Regions from separate parts of the Oryzomicrobium terrae genome, predicted to be linked through region 1. Evidence: riboswitches for the same ligand, from Rfam matches in the RefSeq annotation. Region 1 holds a riboswitch; each other region holds the start of a gene.
The links. A riboswitch is a leader RNA that binds a small molecule or an ion and turns the genes downstream of it on or off. The one in region 1 is predicted to bind cobalamin.
Positions count from the first base shown of each region.

Region 1 (3,770 bases):
AGCCGCCTCAACTGCGGCGTGCCGGTCTACGCCCTGACCCCGGACCCGGCCGCCGTGGGGCGCATGACCCTCTACCGGGAAGTCTGCCCCCTGCTGATGGGCGAGCAGCACACCGAGCGGGAACTGCTGCTGGCCGACGCCGAGCAGCTGCTGCTGGCCCGGGGCGTGGTCGACAAGGGCGACCTGATCGTGCTCACCATCGGCGAGCCGATCGGCACCCCGGGGGGCACCAACACCCTGAAGATCGTCCGGGTCGGCGAGCACCAGGCGCCCACCGTTTAAGCCCCTGCCCCAAACCCCAGGCGGGACGGGCATCTTCACGCCTCCATCGCCAAACGCCGCGCCCCTGGCCGATCTCCGGCCCCCCCCTTTGGAGATCGGCCAGGGGCGCGGCGTTTCAGCCAGGCATCCCCACCGGCAGTGGTGCCTGATGGCGTTAGCGGAACACCCCCACCACCTTGAGCAGGGCGATCAGAATCACCGCCCCGAGCACGCCGAAAGCCAGCCCGACCAGGGAAAAGCTGCCGGCGCTTTCTGCTGCGCCGATGCCGATCACGTCGCCGAAGAACCAGCGCCCCAACGCCGAGCCGATGATCCCGACCAGAACGTTGGCAATGATGCCCTGCTGGGCATCGGTGTTCATGATGCGGCTCGCGATCCAGCCGATCAAGCCGCCGACCAGAAGCGTGACGATCCAGCCCATGGCTGTCTCCGGTGGTGGGGGGTAAAACATTAGAGGCCGGCCGGGCCGGATCGTTTCATTGCCGGCGGCAATCCCGCCCCCGCACCTCTGCTAGAATCGCCGCGCCCGGTTCTGCCGGGCAGCATGACACCCACGCCTTCCAGGTGCCCGCAAGGGAGAATCGGGAACGCGGTGCGCCCCGCCACCGGCAGGGCAATTCCGCGACGTGCCCAACGCTGTGAGGGGGACTGCCGACGCACATGCCACTGATCGCCGCCGCTGCGGATTTCCGATCGGGAAGGCGCGCCGGCGGGACGATCCCGAGTCAGAAGACCGGCCTGGAGGAGTTTCGACGGACCGCACGGCCAGGCGGTCCGCCACCGTTCTTCACAAGGGGACTCCATGAAGACCGACTGCAGCATCCCGGCGACCCTCGCCGCCTCCTCCACGCCCGCCGGCCACCAGGCCATGCCCGACTTCACCGCCGAAGCCCGGGAAGCCCTCTACCACACCATCTTTTCGCGCCGCGACGTGCGCGGCCAGTTCCTCCCCGACCCGGTGCCGGACGAGGTGCTGTCGCGCCTGCTCACCGCCGCCCACTTCGCCCCCTCGGTGGGCTTCATGCAACCCTGGAGCTTCATCGTGGTCAAGGACCCGGCCACCAAGGCGGCGGTCCACGGCGCCTTCGACGAGGCCAACCGGGAGGCGGCGGAAATGTTCGAGGCGCACCGCCAGGGCACCTACCGCTCGCTCAAGCTCGAAGGCATCGAGGAAGCGCCGATCAACCTGTGCATCACCTGCGACCGGGACCGGGCCGGCCCGGTGGTGATCGGTCGCACCCACCTCAAGGTGATGGACATCTACAGCGCCGTCTGCGCCGTGCAGAACCTGTGGCTGGCGGCCCGGGCCGAGGGCCTCGGGGTCGGCTGGGTGTCGATCTTCCACCAGGCACGGCTGAAGGAAATCCTCGACATTCCCGAGCGGGTGATCCCGATCGCCTACCTATGCATCGGCCGGGTCAGCCACTTCTTCGACAAACCCGAACTGGAAACCGCCGGGTGGCGTTCCCGCCTGCCCCTGGAAACCCTGGTCCACGCCGAGCGTTTCGGCGCCCCGGTGCCGGCGGCCCTGGTGCCCCACCTGCAGGCCGACCAGGCCCGGGCGGCCCGGGAGCGCAAGCTCTAACCCCCACCATCGCGGCCCTGCGGCCGGGCTCCGGGAGTGCAAGGAAACGGGGTAAAATGCCCGCCTTTGCCCCCGGGGCCTTTGTTATTTTAGGAAGACCACCATGCCTCTCGTTTCGATGCGCCAACTCCTCGACCACGCCGCCGAGAATGGCTATGGCCTGCCCGCGTTCAACGTGAACAACATGGAGCAGGTCTGGGCCATCATGGAAGCCGCCAACGAGGTGAACGCCCCGGTGATCATGCAGGCCTCCGCCGGTGCCCGGAAATACGCCGGCGAGCCGTTCCTGCGCCACCAGATCCTCGCCGCCCTGGAAGCCTATCCCCACATCCCCGTGGTGATGCACCAGGACCACGGCCAGTCCCCCGCCGTGTGCATGGCCGCGATCCGCTCCGGCTTCTCCTCGGTGATGATGGACGGTTCCCTGGAAGAGGACGGCAAGTCCGTCGCCTCCTTCGAGTACAACGTGGCCGTGACCAAGAAGGTCACCGAACTGGCCCACGCCATCGGCGTGTCGGTGGAAGGCGAACTGGGCGTGCTCGGTTCCCTGGAAACCATGAAGGGCGACAAGGAAGACGGCCACGGCGCCGAGGGCACCATGACCCGCGACCAGCTGCTGACCGACCCGGACCAGGCCGCCGACTTCGTCAAGCAGACCAACTGCGACGCCCTGGCCATCGCCATCGGCACCAGCCACGGCGCCTACAAGTTCACCAAGAAGCCCACCGGCGACATCCTGGCCATCGACCGCATCGCCGAGATCCACGCCCGCATCCCCAACACCCACCTAGTGATGCACGGGTCCTCCTCGGTGCCCCAGGAACTGCTGGAAGAGATCCGCCAGTTCGGCGGCGACATGAAGGAAACCTACGGCGTGCCCGTGGAAGAGATCGTCAAGGGCATCAAGCACGGCGTGCGCAAGGTGAACATCGACACCGACATCCGCCTGGCCATGACCGGCGCGGTGCGCCGCTACTTGGTCGAGAACCCCGCCAAGTTCGACCCCCGCGACTTCCTCAAGCCCGCCCGGGAAGCGGCCAAGAAGATCTGCGTGGCCCGTTACCAGGCCTTCGGCTGCGAAGGTCAGGCGAGCAAGATCGTGCCCGTGTCCCTGGACAAGATGGCCGAGCGCTACAAGAAGGGCGAACTGAACCAGATCGTCCGCTAAGCGTTCGCCCAGCGCACCGCTTGCCTGCACCAAGACGGCATCGCCACGGCGATGCCGTCTTGCTTGCAAGTCCCGGAGACTTTTCATGCCCCGTCACTGCTTCACCTACGGTTCCCTGATGTGCGACGACATCATGGCCGCCGTGTGCGGCACCGCCTACCCCGGCCAGCCCGCCCGGCTGGCCGGCCACGTGCGCCACCCGGTGCAAGACGAGGCCTACCCGGGCATGGTGCCGGGGCCCGGCACAGTGGTCGGCGTGCTCTACCGTAACGTGGACGACGCAGCCCTGGCCCAGCTCGACCGCTTCGAAGGGCCGTACTACGAGCGCCGCACGGTCACCGTGACCTTGGACGATGGCAGCCCGGTCGAGGCCGAGACCTACCTTTTCCGCCCCCAGTACGCCTACCTGCTGCAGCCGGGGGAATGGGACGTCGCCGCCTTCCTGGCCCGGGGCAAAGCGGACTTTACCGCCCGCTACGTGGGCTACAGCCGCATCGAGAGCGCCTGAGCCATTCTTGTCAGCCGCCGCCCCGGCTGGCAAAGTCGACCGCCACCCACGCCCCCACCGCCCCATTTATGACCGCCTTCCGCGAACACCCCCTGCGCCAGCGCCTCAACGACGAGGTCCATTCCCGGCCGCCCATGGCGCTGTCCGGCGCAGAATGGATCAGCTATCTGGCGGTGCTCCACGACGGCGGCGATGCCGCTACCGAGGAGGCGCACCTGCACCAGCTG
Region 1 covers NZ_CP022579.1:2,933,717-2,937,486, forward strand. The annotation lists gene pyk (pyruvate kinase) at 1-282, shown strand, start outside; gene OTERR_RS13275 (GlsB/YeaQ/YmgE family stress response membrane protein) at 437-703, opposite strand; cobalamin riboswitch at 828-1,038, shown strand; gene bluB (5,6-dimethylbenzimidazole synthase) at 1,085-1,867, shown strand; gene fba (class II fructose-bisphosphate aldolase) at 1,971-3,035, shown strand; gene OTERR_RS13290 (gamma-glutamylcyclotransferase family protein) at 3,121-3,543, shown strand; gene OTERR_RS13295 (DUF3422 family protein) at 3,612-3,770, shown strand, end outside.

Region 2 (3,770 bases), 1.1 Mb from region 1:
GTACTCGAAGCGCTCGTCGTCGCCCATGTAGACCACCACTCGGCCGTCCTTGGCCAGGGTCACGGTGGCGCCCTCGTGCTTGATGCGCCCCAGAGCGGTGCGTTTGACCGGGGGCTTCATCGGGTTCCACGGGTCGATCTCCACCACCCAGCCGAAGCGGTTGGCTTCGTTGGGGTGCTGGTTCAGGTCGAAGCGGGCATCGAACTCGTTCCAGCGGTAGATGCTGCCGCCCTTCTTGATGCCGTAGCGCTTTTCCAGGGCACCGGCGCCGTTGGTCGGCTTGGCCGAGCCTTCGAAGTAGTTGTTGAAGTTCTCTTCACAGGTCAGGTAGGTGCCCCAGGGGGTGACGCCCATAGCGCAGTTGTTGAAGGTGCCGAAGGCCAGGTGCCCCTTGGGGTCGGCGGCGGTCTTGACCCAGTCGGAGCCGGCCACCGGGCCGGACAGCCAGATCGGCGTCGCGGCGGTGACGCGACGGGCGTATTTGGAGGGGCGCACCACCTCCCAACGGTTGCCCTGCTTGCGCACTTCCACCACCGAAACGCCGTGAGCAGCCTGGGATTTGGCTACCTTGGCGGCACTCCAGCCGCTCATGCCGCCCGGATGGAGCAGGCCGTCATCCACGTATTCGTGGTTCAGCACCAGCAGGCCCCGGTCGGAGACGGGCTTGCCGTCCTTGACGAAGGGAAAGAAGTGCATGCCGTCGTGGTGCATGCCGGCCTGGAGGGCCTGGTCTTCGGCGCTGTTGGAAGCGTCAGGCTTGAAGGCCGGGCCATCGGAAATCGGATCGCCCCAGGCATACAGCACCTGCACCTGGTAGTCATTGGGTACCTGTACCAAGTCCTTTTGGGAGACGCCGACGGGGAGGAAGCCAATGGTCGGGCCGGCCTTGCCGCGCATCACCCGCCCGGCGCTGGCCGCCGCCTGGGCCGCCAGGGTAGGCAGGGAAACGCCCATGCCGGCCAGGGCGGTGGCGGAAATGCCACCGAGCAGGAAGTGGCGGCGCGAGGCCTGGACGAACTTGCTGAGGATGGGGTTGGGGCTGTCGTTGCTGATGCAATCGTTATCGAAGAATTTCATGGTGCGGAATGTTTTCGGCTGGGGACGCGGCATTCTCGCAGCGGGCTATGACTGATTCATGACAGCGGCGAAACTGCGCGCCGATGCCGCATTCGGTCGCCTGTGCGGTTGTTCCCGGGGCGCATCTCGGTTAGCATAAAAAAGGATTTAGGTGCTTGCCATGCCTCCTGCATGGCGAGTGAAACGGGAAGTCCGGTGACGTCGATACCCTCGACCATTCCGGCGCAGCCCCCGCTGCTGTAAGCCTGACGACTCCGCTCTACGCCACTGTGCCCTGCGCATGGGAAGGCCGACGGACGAGGATGAAGGTGAGCCAGAAGACCGGCCTGAATCGCATACGAGTAGCACCATTCCCCGGGGTGATGGGAAGGGTTCTGGTGATTCGCCGCGCGCAACTTCCCTCCTCTGCGGCCGTCTTCCGATCCTGATTCACATTCCCTGGCGGTGCCCCCTATTTACCCTTGTTGCCTGGGGAAATATCCGTGCACATCATGGAAGGCTTTCTGCCCATCGAACATGCCGTGGGCTGGAGCATTGCGTCCGCCCCCTTCGTGGCTTGGGGTATCCGCTCCGTCAACCGCCGCATCCGCGAAAATCCCGAACAGCGCATGCTGCTGGGGGTGGCCGCCGCCTTCACCTTCGTGCTCTCGGCCCTCAAGCTGCCTTCCGTCACCGGCAGCTGTTCCCACCCCACCGGCACGGGCCTGGGCGCCGTGCTCTTCGGCCCCGCTGCCATGGCCCCCATCGGCGCCGTGGTGCTGCTCTTCCAGGCCCTGTTGCTGGCCCACGGCGGTCTAACCACCCTGGGCGCCAATCTCTTTTCCATGGCCATCGTCGGCCCCTTCGCCGCCTACGGTATCTTCCAGCTGGCGCGGCGCCTCAAGGCCTCCTTTGCTGTCAGCATCTTCCTCGCCGCCAGCCTGGCCGACCTGCTCACCTATGTGACCACCTCGGTACAGCTGGCCTGGGCCTTCCCCGACCCCGTGGGCGGTTTCACCGTTTCCTTCCTCAAGTTCGCCGGCATCTTCGCCATCACCCAGATTCCCCTGGCCATCAGCGAAGGCCTGCTCACCGTGGTGATTTTCAACGCCCTGGCCCGCTTCAACCCTCAGGAACTGCGCGACATGCAGGTTCTGGGCAAGCCGGAGGCCCAGGCATGAAGGGGCGCCAGAACCTCCTGCTGCTGCTCGCCGTAGTGCTGCTGGCTGCTTTACCCCTGTGGCTGGTGGAAAAGCCGGCGCCGGATGCGCTGGATGCGGAGGGCAAGCCGGTGGAGATCTTCGGCGGTGCCGACGGCAAGGCCCAGGAGCTCATCGGCAAAATCAACCCGGACTACCAGCCCTGGTTCCAGCCCCTGCTGGAACCGGCCAGCAACGAAATCGCCTCCCTGCTCTTCGCCCTCCAGGCGGCCCTGGGCGCCGGCTTCATCGGCTACTACCTGGGCAGCGCCGTGACCCGGGAAAAGCTGAAGCGGGAGCAGGAGAAGCAAGTGGACAAGGCTCGCCAAGCCTCCGCCAGCGAAGACAACAATCGCGGCAAGGACGCCCATGCTGGTTGAGCAGTCGGCCTACGCCAACCGCTGGCGCGGGGTCTGCCCCGGCGCCAAGGGCCTCTTCGCCCTGGGCGGGCTCACGGCTGCCTTCATCGCTGCGACTCGGCTGGAAGCAGGCTTGCTGATTACCACCCTGCTGGTGGGCGTCACCCTCATTGGCGCCCGGGTGCCGGCGGGCCTCTATCTGCGGGTGGCCGCCCCCGCCCTTTTCTTCCTCGCCATCAGCGCCTTCTCCCTGGCCCTTTCGGTGGATCGGGGCGCGGTGGATGGCCTCGGCGTGCACACCACCAGCATCGGCCTGCAACAGGTGAGTCAGGTGCTCAGCCGCTCCCTCGGCGGCCTCGCCGCCCTGCTCTTCCTGGTGCTCACCACCCCCCTCACCGACCTCATTGCCCTGCTGCGCCGCCTGCGCACCCCCGAGGTGCTGCTGGACATCATGGTGCTGTGCTACCGCAGCCTCTTCGTCTTCTCCGGTGCCGTGCAGGACATGCGCACGGCCCAGGCTGCCCGTCTTGGCTACGCCAACTCCCGTCTGACCCTGCGCTCCCTGGGGGAGCTCATCGCCAATCTCACCCTGCAGATCTGGGAACGCTCCCAGGCCCTGCACCAGGCCGCCCTGGCCCGCAACAACGACGGGCCGCTGCGCTTCCTCGCCACGCCCCACGCCCATGGCCGCCGCGACAGTCTGGTGGCCGCCCTGGCCGCCGCCGGCCTCATCGCCCTGGCCTGGGCCGGCCGCGGGGTGACGCCATGAGTCCCATGAACCCTCTGCTGCTGGAACTGGACCAGGTGGCCTTCCGCTACCCGGACGGCAGCGTGGGCCTGGACGGCTGTTCCCTGGCCATCGCCCGGGGCAGCCGCAACGCCCTCATCGGCGCCAACGGCTCGGGCAAGACCACCCTCTTTCAGCACTGCAACGCCCTGCTGCGGCCCGCCGCCGGCCAGTTGCGCTATGGCGGCACGTCCCTCGATTACAGCCGGACCGGCCTGCGTAGCCTGCGCAGCAAGGTGGGCATGGTCTTCCAGAACCCGGACCGGCAGCTCTTCTCCGCCAGCGTGCGGGAGGACGTCTCCTTCGGTCCCCTCAACCTGGGTCTGGATGACGCCACCGTGGCCGCCCGGGTGGAAGCCGCCCTGCAGG
Region 2 covers NZ_CP022579.1:1,789,029-1,792,798, forward strand. The annotation lists gene OTERR_RS08215 (PhoX family protein) at 1-1,077, opposite strand, end outside; cobalamin riboswitch at 1,210-1,421, shown strand; gene OTERR_RS08220 (energy-coupling factor ABC transporter permease) at 1,569-2,237, shown strand; gene OTERR_RS08225 (energy-coupling factor ABC transporter substrate-binding protein) at 2,234-2,635, shown strand; gene cbiQ (cobalt ECF transporter T component CbiQ) at 2,625-3,383, shown strand; gene OTERR_RS08235 (energy-coupling factor ABC transporter ATP-binding protein) at 3,389-3,770, shown strand, end outside.
Region 2: it holds a riboswitch for cobalamin, as region 1 does, so the genes downstream of both, OTERR_RS08220 (energy-coupling factor ABC transporter permease) here and bluB (5,6-dimethylbenzimidazole synthase) in region 1, are expected to answer to the same signal.

Region 3 (3,770 bases), 1.1 Mb from region 1:
TCAGGTTGGCCATCCAGAACGGGGTGGATTTCTCCTGGCCCGTTTCCTCTAGGGCATAGGCCCCCAGGTAGCGCAGGCGCAAACCGCCGAACCAGCGTCCGCCTTCGTCGTAGCTCACGGCCAGGGACGCGGTGCGGGGAATGGCGTTGGGCACCCGGTCGCCGCCGTTCACCGGCGTTTTGAAGCGGGCCCGGGACAGGGCCAGGTCGGCGTCGAGATGGAAGCCCTTGCCCAGGGCCACGTCGTTGGACCATTCCAGACCGTGGCGGCGCGAGGCCCCCTTGGGCTCGGTGACACCTTCGTCGCCGATGAAGACCAGTTCCGAATCCAATTCCATCTGCCACAGGGTCAGGCTCGATTGCCAGCCGGGGAGGAGGCTGGTGCGCACCCCGGCCTCACTACCCCGGGTGCGCACCATCAGGGGCACCGCTTCCACCGGCATGCCGTCCTTGGGGTTAGTGCGAGCCGTGGCCCCCCGGGCGTCGTTGCTGTGGAAACCCCGCCCCCAGTTGGCGTAGAACTCGGTGTTGCCAAAGGGCCCCAGCACCAGACCTAGCTTGGGGCTGGTCTGGCTGCCGCTGGCGGTGCCACCATTGTCCATGTTGAAGGCTCCACCCAGGGGCGTCACCTCGGCCTGGATCCGGTCGTAGCGTATCCCCAGGGAGGTGCGCAGCCAGGGCAGCCAGGGGGTTTTCAGCGCACTGTAGAGCGCCGTGGCAGTCTGGCGGATGCGATCTTCCCGAACTGTATTAGTGCGCTGGCGCAGCACTGTGTCGTAGAGGCCGACGCTGCCGATGTCGTCGCGGCGCAGCTGGCCCCCCAGGATCAGTTCGGAATCGAACAGCCGGGGGCCGAGAAACCAGCTGCGGCTGGCCTGGCCGCCCCACACGGTGCGCCGGTCAGCCTGCTCGTGCTGGTCGCCCTGGGGGCCGTTGATGAAGCCGGAGGGGCTGCTGAACAGGTTGAGGCCGTAATCGATGACATAGACGCTGGCCTTGGTGGCCGTCTCGGCGCCGAACTGGCTACCGGTAGTGGCCCAGTCGCCGGACAGGCTGTAGCGATGGGTACGCCCGCCGTCCCGTGGCGACAGGGCGCCGTAGCGGCCGATCTCGCCGCTGGCGATGGCCCGTTCCGGCACGTGCTCGGTGGCGGTCCAGCGCGCCTCGTAGGCCAGGGCGGACAGTGAGAATCCGTTGTTGGCGGTGCCGGACGACAGGCGCAGCACGGCGTTGGTGCGGCCCAGGTGTTCCGGCTGCTCCCAGGGGCCGTTGTTGCTCGACGCCTCCACGGCACCGAGGAAGGTCAGGCCGCCCAGGGGGGTACTGGCGGCGCCCAGGGCGCGCCGGTAGCCGTTCTGACCGGCGCCCAGGTCGACGAAGGAGACGGGCAGGGCACGCTGGTAGTCGATCCGCGCCGAGCCGGTGGCGGAAAAATCGCCGTCCTCCACCGCATAAACGCCCTTACGGTACTGGATGCCGCTGACCAGTTCGGGAATCAGGAAATTCAGGTCCATGTAGCCCTGGCCATGGGCGTGGCTGACCATGTTCACTGGCATGCCCAGCACCGTGGTGGTGAAGTCGCTGCCGTGGTCCAGGTTGAAGCCGCGCAGGAAATACTGGTTGGCCTTGCCGTCCCCCGAGTGCTGGGTGACGATCAGCCCGGGCACGGTTTCCAGCACCTCGGCGGGGCGCAACAGGGGCCGGTTGGCCAGTTGGGTGGTAGTGACGGTGCCTTCGCTGGCACTGTCGGCGATACCGATCTGGGCCTGCTTGCTGGCCTGGACGGTGACTTCGCCCAGGGTTTCGACGGCCAGAGCCGGTAAGGGCAGGGCGGCCAACAGCCATGACCATCGGGTGATCCGGAGGCGAGCGCCGCCGGCGGTGTGATGCGGTTTCATGAAATACTCCCGTTTGGCGATCCGGCCGATTTCGGGAGCGCAGCAGTAGGCCGGCAGGCCGGTCCCCTGACTATCGCGCTCCGTCAGCATCCCCGCAGCCGGTCGCATGATGAGACGCCCATCCCTGGGCGCTCAGACTGTCAGCAGGCCGGTCTCCGGGCTTGCGAGTCTTGAGCGGTCGCCTTCCCATGGCGCGGGTCTGGCCGGCATGAAACACCGTCTGACCTGCAGACCACAGTGGCTGCAACCTCCGGGGAGGAGGACGCACGACAGCTCCACACTCGCTTACCGTTGCGGGGGCAGCCAAGGCATTGCGGCGGTGGAGGCCGCCGCGCACCCTGTTCCCGTTTCACCCACGTTGCCGCGGGCACCTGCTGGTTCGTGTGGTGCCCGAATCGCTACTGCAAAGAAGTGGCGGCCTTCGGGCGGGGCCGCCGTTCCCTTTTCTTCGTTTTTCGCTTTATCCCACCTAGATCGGTTCGGCGCAGTCCCCCGGCCCCTGGTGGAACACCAGATCGGCCACCGGCTTACCACCGCACAAGTGCTCGGCGACGATGCGGTCCATGTTTTCCGGGGTGACGTTGTAGTACCAGGTGCCGTCGGGCTGCACGCACAGCACCGGGCCGCCCTTGCAGGCGGCGAAACAACTGGCCCGGCTGCGCTTGACCCGCAACTCGCCCTCGGTGAGGCCAGCCGCCTTGAGCTTGTCGCCCAGGGAATCGAAGAGGGCCTGGCCCTCGCCGTTCGCGGTGCAGCGGGGGCCGGTGCACACCAGCAGGTGGCGGCGGTAGGCCCCGATCTTGGGTTTGACCACCTCACTCATGCCTCGGCCTCGGCGCTTTCGGCGATGTCCTCTTCCGGGCCGGCGGCCAGGGCGGCGGCAATGTAGTCCTCCGGCAGGCGGTATTCCACGGCCAGTTCGGCGGCGCTCTTGCCGCTCTCGCGGATGGCTTCCAGCCAGCCGTTGAGGCCGGTGGACAGGGAGCGGCCGGCCTGTTCGCCGCCCTTGGTGGAACGTTCACCCTCGGCCACGTCGTACTTGTTGGCATAACCCCGGGGGGTGACCATCAGGCCACCCTGGATGAAGGTGTTGGAGTTGCCGATGAGCACGGTGGACAGCATGCCGATGTCGGCCTCGGCCATCTTCTCCAGGGTCGTGAATTCCAGGCGCTGCTTGGGGCGGAAGGCGCTCTTGACGATGGCCACCGGGGTGTTGGGATCGCGGTGGCGCAGGAAAATGCGCTGGGCTTCCTGGATCTGCCGGGTGCGGCGGCCACTCTTGGGGTTGTACAGGGCCACCACGAAGTCCGAGTAGGCCACCGCGTCCAGGCGGCGGGCGATGGTGGGCCAGGGGGTGAGCAGGTCGGAGAGGGAGATGGCGCAGAAGTCGTGGGTCAGGGGCGCGCCCACCAGAGCGGCGCAGGTGTTGAGGGCCGAAGCACCCGGCACGATTTCCACCTCGATGTCGGAATCGGGGGTCCAGCCGGCCTGGAACAGCACCTCGAAAGTGGGGCCGGCCATGCCGTACACGCCGGCGTCGCCGGAGGAGATCAGCGCCACCTTCTTGCCCTGCTTGGCCCGGTCCAGGGCTTCGATGGCCCGGTCCAGTTCCTCGGTCATGGACTTCTTGATGACTTCCTTGCCGTCGATCAGGTCGGCCACCAGGCGCACGTAGGTGACGTAGCCGATGATGGTGTCGGCTTCGGCGATGGCGGCCCGGGCGCGGCCGGTCATGTGTTCCACGGCGCCGGGGCCCAGGCCCACCAGCATGATCTTGCCGGTCTTGGCCGGGGCGTTGGTTTGGGCGTAGGTTTGAATGTCGCTCATGAAGTCGTTCCTCAAAAAATTCAGTAACAGATCAGGGCAGCAGGGC
Region 3 covers NZ_CP022579.1:1,800,477-1,804,246, reverse strand. The annotation lists gene OTERR_RS08290 (TonB-dependent receptor) at 1-1,897, opposite strand, end outside; cobalamin riboswitch at 2,027-2,287, opposite strand; gene OTERR_RS08285 ((2Fe-2S) ferredoxin domain-containing protein) at 2,367-2,720, opposite strand; gene cobJ (precorrin-3B C(17)-methyltransferase) at 2,717-3,724, opposite strand; gene OTERR_RS08275 (cobalamin biosynthesis protein) at 3,756-3,770, opposite strand, start outside.
Region 3: it holds a riboswitch for cobalamin, as region 1 does, so the genes downstream of both, OTERR_RS08290 (TonB-dependent receptor) here and bluB (5,6-dimethylbenzimidazole synthase) in region 1, are expected to answer to the same signal.

Region 4 (3,770 bases), 410 kb from region 1:
ATAGCCGTCGTTGAGGGGCAGGCCGTCCACCAGCACCAGGGTGCGACGGTCGTCGGGCATGCCGCGCAGGGCGAACCCCGGGCTCGGTTGCAGCATCCCCTTGCCCGGAGAGGTGAACACCCCGGGCAGCAGGTTGAGGATGTCGGTCAGGCGGCCGGGGTTGCGCGCCTCGATCTCTTCCCGGGTGACGACTTCGATCTGCCCGGTGGCATGGTCGAGGCGCACCGGCGCCCGGGAGGCGGTGACGGTGACCGGAGCCAGCTCGGCTTCATCGGCCCAGACCGGGGCGATCGGGCCGATGGCGCATCCGGCCGCCAGGCCAAGGGAGGAGAGGGCGGCCAGGGAGGTTGGGGTGGGGCGGCTCATGAAGCGGTCTTAGAAGTCGTAGCGGGCCGAGACGTAGGCGGTACGGCCGTCGGCGGGGTAGTAGTTAATGGTGCTGTCGTAGGCTTGAAAGTAAGCGTAGGGCGAGTACTTCTTGTCCAGGGCGTTGAGCAGCTTGGCGGTCAGTGTCACCTTCTGCACCGTCCAGGACCCCTGCAAGTCGGCGGTGAAGTACCCGGCCAGCCAGCTTTGCTGGTTGGCAAAGTCGCCGTCCAGACGACGGTTGCCGACGTAGCGCGCCGCCAGCGAATAGGTGCCCCAGGCTCCCCCCTTCCAGGTGCTCTGCAGCGTCGCCTGGTCCCGGGGGGCCAGGGGCACGGTCTTGCCGGCGTTGGCGCCGCTGCGGAAAGTGGCGTCCAGGTAGGTGTAGGTGAAGCGGTTGTTCCAGCGGTCGCTGGCTTTCCACTCGAGTTCAAAGTTGGCGCTGTCACGCCGGGTAGGCTTGAAGTTGGTGTTGGTGTAGTTGCTCGGGTCGTAGCCGATTTCATCGGTCAGATCGAGGCGGGAGAAGGACAGCTTGGTGCTCCAGGCGCCTAGTTTCAGGCTGCCGCCCACCTCCTGGATGGTGCCGTGCTGGGGGTGGATGTTGCCGGCGAAGAACGGAGTGGTGCCAAAGGGGTTGCCGAACAATTCGTCGATGTTGGCAAAGCGGAACGTGGTACCGGTCTTGCCGTACACCCGCCAGGCGTCCTGAGCGTAGGCCAGGCCGATGTCGTAAGCGTTGCGGGTGCGATTGGACCGGCCCGCCATGGCAGATTGGAGCCCAAATTCAGCCTGATTGGCCGATTGGCTCATGCTCTGGCTACGTCCTCCCATGGTCAGGCTCAGCTGCTGGGTCAGGTTCGTGACGTTTTGCAGGTAGTAGGCGGTACTGGTCTGGTGCGCCCACTGGTTGGCCGATCCCCGGTTGGTCGCAGATACGGTGCCGTCGTAGTGATCCAGGCCGGCCACCGTCACACTGGCCAGGGAGCCCAGGCCGTGGCTCCAGCGCAGCCGGGGGGTGAAGGCTAGGGTGTCGCGCACCCGATTGCTGGCGCCACCGTAGTCCACGAACGTACTTTTTACATCCTGGTGCTCACTGGCAATTTCGCCCTCGACAGTCACGGTGTCAGTGAGGGCATAGGTTATGCCCGGGCGTAGGCGATAGCCTTCTTTCCACTGGTTGTCGAAGAGCGTCGATGCGTTGCGCGGATTGGCCTGGAACTGAGGCTGGGTCAAGGCTCCTGGCAGGCCGGAGGCTTCCTTGTAGACGGCGTAGTCAGTGAAGACTTCGCCCCGCTCCAGCTTGAGGCCGGCCCGGCCGCTGGCGGCCTGCTGGTTCTGCCAGTTGTTGCGCCGGTAGCCGTCGCTGTCGGCGTAGCGGGCGAACAGGTTGAAGTAGGCGTGCTCGTTGCCGGTGGCAACGCTGGCATCCAGTCCCCGATAGCCGTAGCTGCCGACGGTGGCGGTTGCGGAAGCGCGGGGTTTCCCCGACTTGTCGGTGATGATGTTGATCACCCCGCTGGTTGCCCGGTCACCGTACAGCACGGTGCCGGAGCCGCGCATGATTTCGATGCGCTCGATACTTTCTAGCGGGAGTGCGGCCCAGATCAGGTTGGCTGAGTCGATGGGATTGAGACGTTGGCCGTCGACCAGGATCAGGGTGTTGCTGGTGGCTGTGACGCCGAAACCACCGATATCCACCGTCGCATCGATGCCCAGGGGGCCATACATGGGGCTGACGTTGACGCCGGCCCGGGTGGCCAGCAAATCGGGCAGGTTGAGGGCCGGCGTGGTGCGGATGTCGTCCCGGGTGATGACGCTGATGTTGGCCGGAATGCGCGGATCCGGGTCGGCGAAGCGGGTGGCGGTGACGACCACCGGCGCCATGACTTCTTCGGCGCGGAGATGGGATGCAGGCAGGAGCAAACAGGCGGGCAGGGCGCAAACGGCGGCCCGCAGGATGGTGCTGGACATGGAGGGACTCCCTTGTGCCACCGCGAGCGTCCCCGCAGGCTGTGGCCGGTTCTGATGCAGTACCGGGGAGATGTCAGGCGGGGACAAGGCGGCGGCGCCGGGGAGTCCACACGCCATGCCGCCTCCCGCAGCACTTCCGCTTGTGTCCCTGACAGGCCGGTATCCGGGCTTGCGAGACCGGAGGAATCTCCGGGGTGGCGTCCCGCCTTCCCAGGCATAAGCCCAGTGGCATGAGGGGGCACCTACTCGCTTACCGTTGCGGGGGCAGCACAGGCCTGGCGGACTCGGGGAGTCGTGCGCACCTGTTTCCCGTTTAACCGCGGCGATGGGGTCGCGCGCAGCACCTGGCAAGGGGCCGAATGCGCCGGCAGGGGTCGGTGAGCGACCTGGAACCGGGCAACGGCGAGGGGCGGAGGATACCCCGGTGACGGCCGTAGGGGCAAGGCGGGAACGGGAGGCGATAATCCACAAAACACCTTCAAATCCGGCGCTTACTCCTTGACCGGGAAGAGTTTGCGCCTCTATAGTGCGCGCCATGGAGAACCAGCTCGCCACCCTCGAAAGCAAGGTCGACCAAGTGGTCGGCCTGTGTCAGGCCCTGCGCGGCGAAAACGCCGCCCTCAAGGCCCAGCTGGCGGCGGCGGAAGCGCGCAACGCCGATTTGACGGCCCGCATGGCGGCCGCCCGGAGCAGGGTGGAGACGCTGCTCGCCCGGGTGCCCGAAGACAAGTAACGGCCCCGCCGCCCTGCCCGGCCCTTCTTTTTTTCTCCCTCCCTTCGAACTTTCCTGCAAAGGTCTACGACCATGAGCGCCGAGTCCAATTTTCTCGACGTGCAACTCCTCGGCCGGGAATACCGGGTCGCCTGTCCTCCCGAGGAGCGCGAGGCACTGCTGGCGGCGGTCGCCCTGGTGGATGAGCAGGTCAAGCAAATCACCGCCCGCACCCGTTCCGGCGGTGCCGAGCGGGTGGCGGTGATGGCGGCCCTCAACCTGGCCCACGACCTGCTCGCCCTACGTCGTTCCGCCTCCGCCCCCCAGGCGGGAGATGCCCCGGCGGCAGAGGCTCAAGAGGGTTTTGACACCCCTGACTTTCAGCGTAGAATCGGCGCCATGGAGGCCAAACTGGATGAGGCGCTCCGGGGCAAGGCAGACGCTTCCAGCGAAGCGACAGCCCCTCGGTCCGACTCCCTGTTCTAACCTCCGCCGGGTGTCCCCTGCGGTGCCCGCGACGGCCATACATTCTCTGAACCAAGTATGGGCTTAGGTTGCCCATCCAGTGCCGGCAAAGTGCGCGTCCTTGCGACGTACCAGACGCCGGTCGGTAAGCGACCACTCTGAACCTCCGGGTTCGAGATGCCGGCCGAAACGACATCTGCGGGGGCCTGTAAGACTGGGCACGGCGCGCTGGATCGCTGCAAGGCGATTTCAC
Region 4 covers NZ_CP022579.1:3,345,453-3,349,222, reverse strand. The annotation lists gene OTERR_RS15165 (TonB-dependent receptor) at 1-366, opposite strand, end outside; gene OTERR_RS15160 (TonB-dependent receptor family protein) at 376-2,340, opposite strand; cobalamin riboswitch at 2,478-2,703, opposite strand; gene OTERR_RS15155 (cell division protein ZapB) at 2,876-3,073, shown strand; gene OTERR_RS15150 (cell division protein ZapA) at 3,146-3,538, shown strand; RNA gene ssrS (6S RNA) at 3,550-3,726, shown strand.
Region 4: it holds a riboswitch for cobalamin, as region 1 does, so the genes downstream of both, OTERR_RS15160 (TonB-dependent receptor family protein) here and bluB (5,6-dimethylbenzimidazole synthase) in region 1, are expected to answer to the same signal.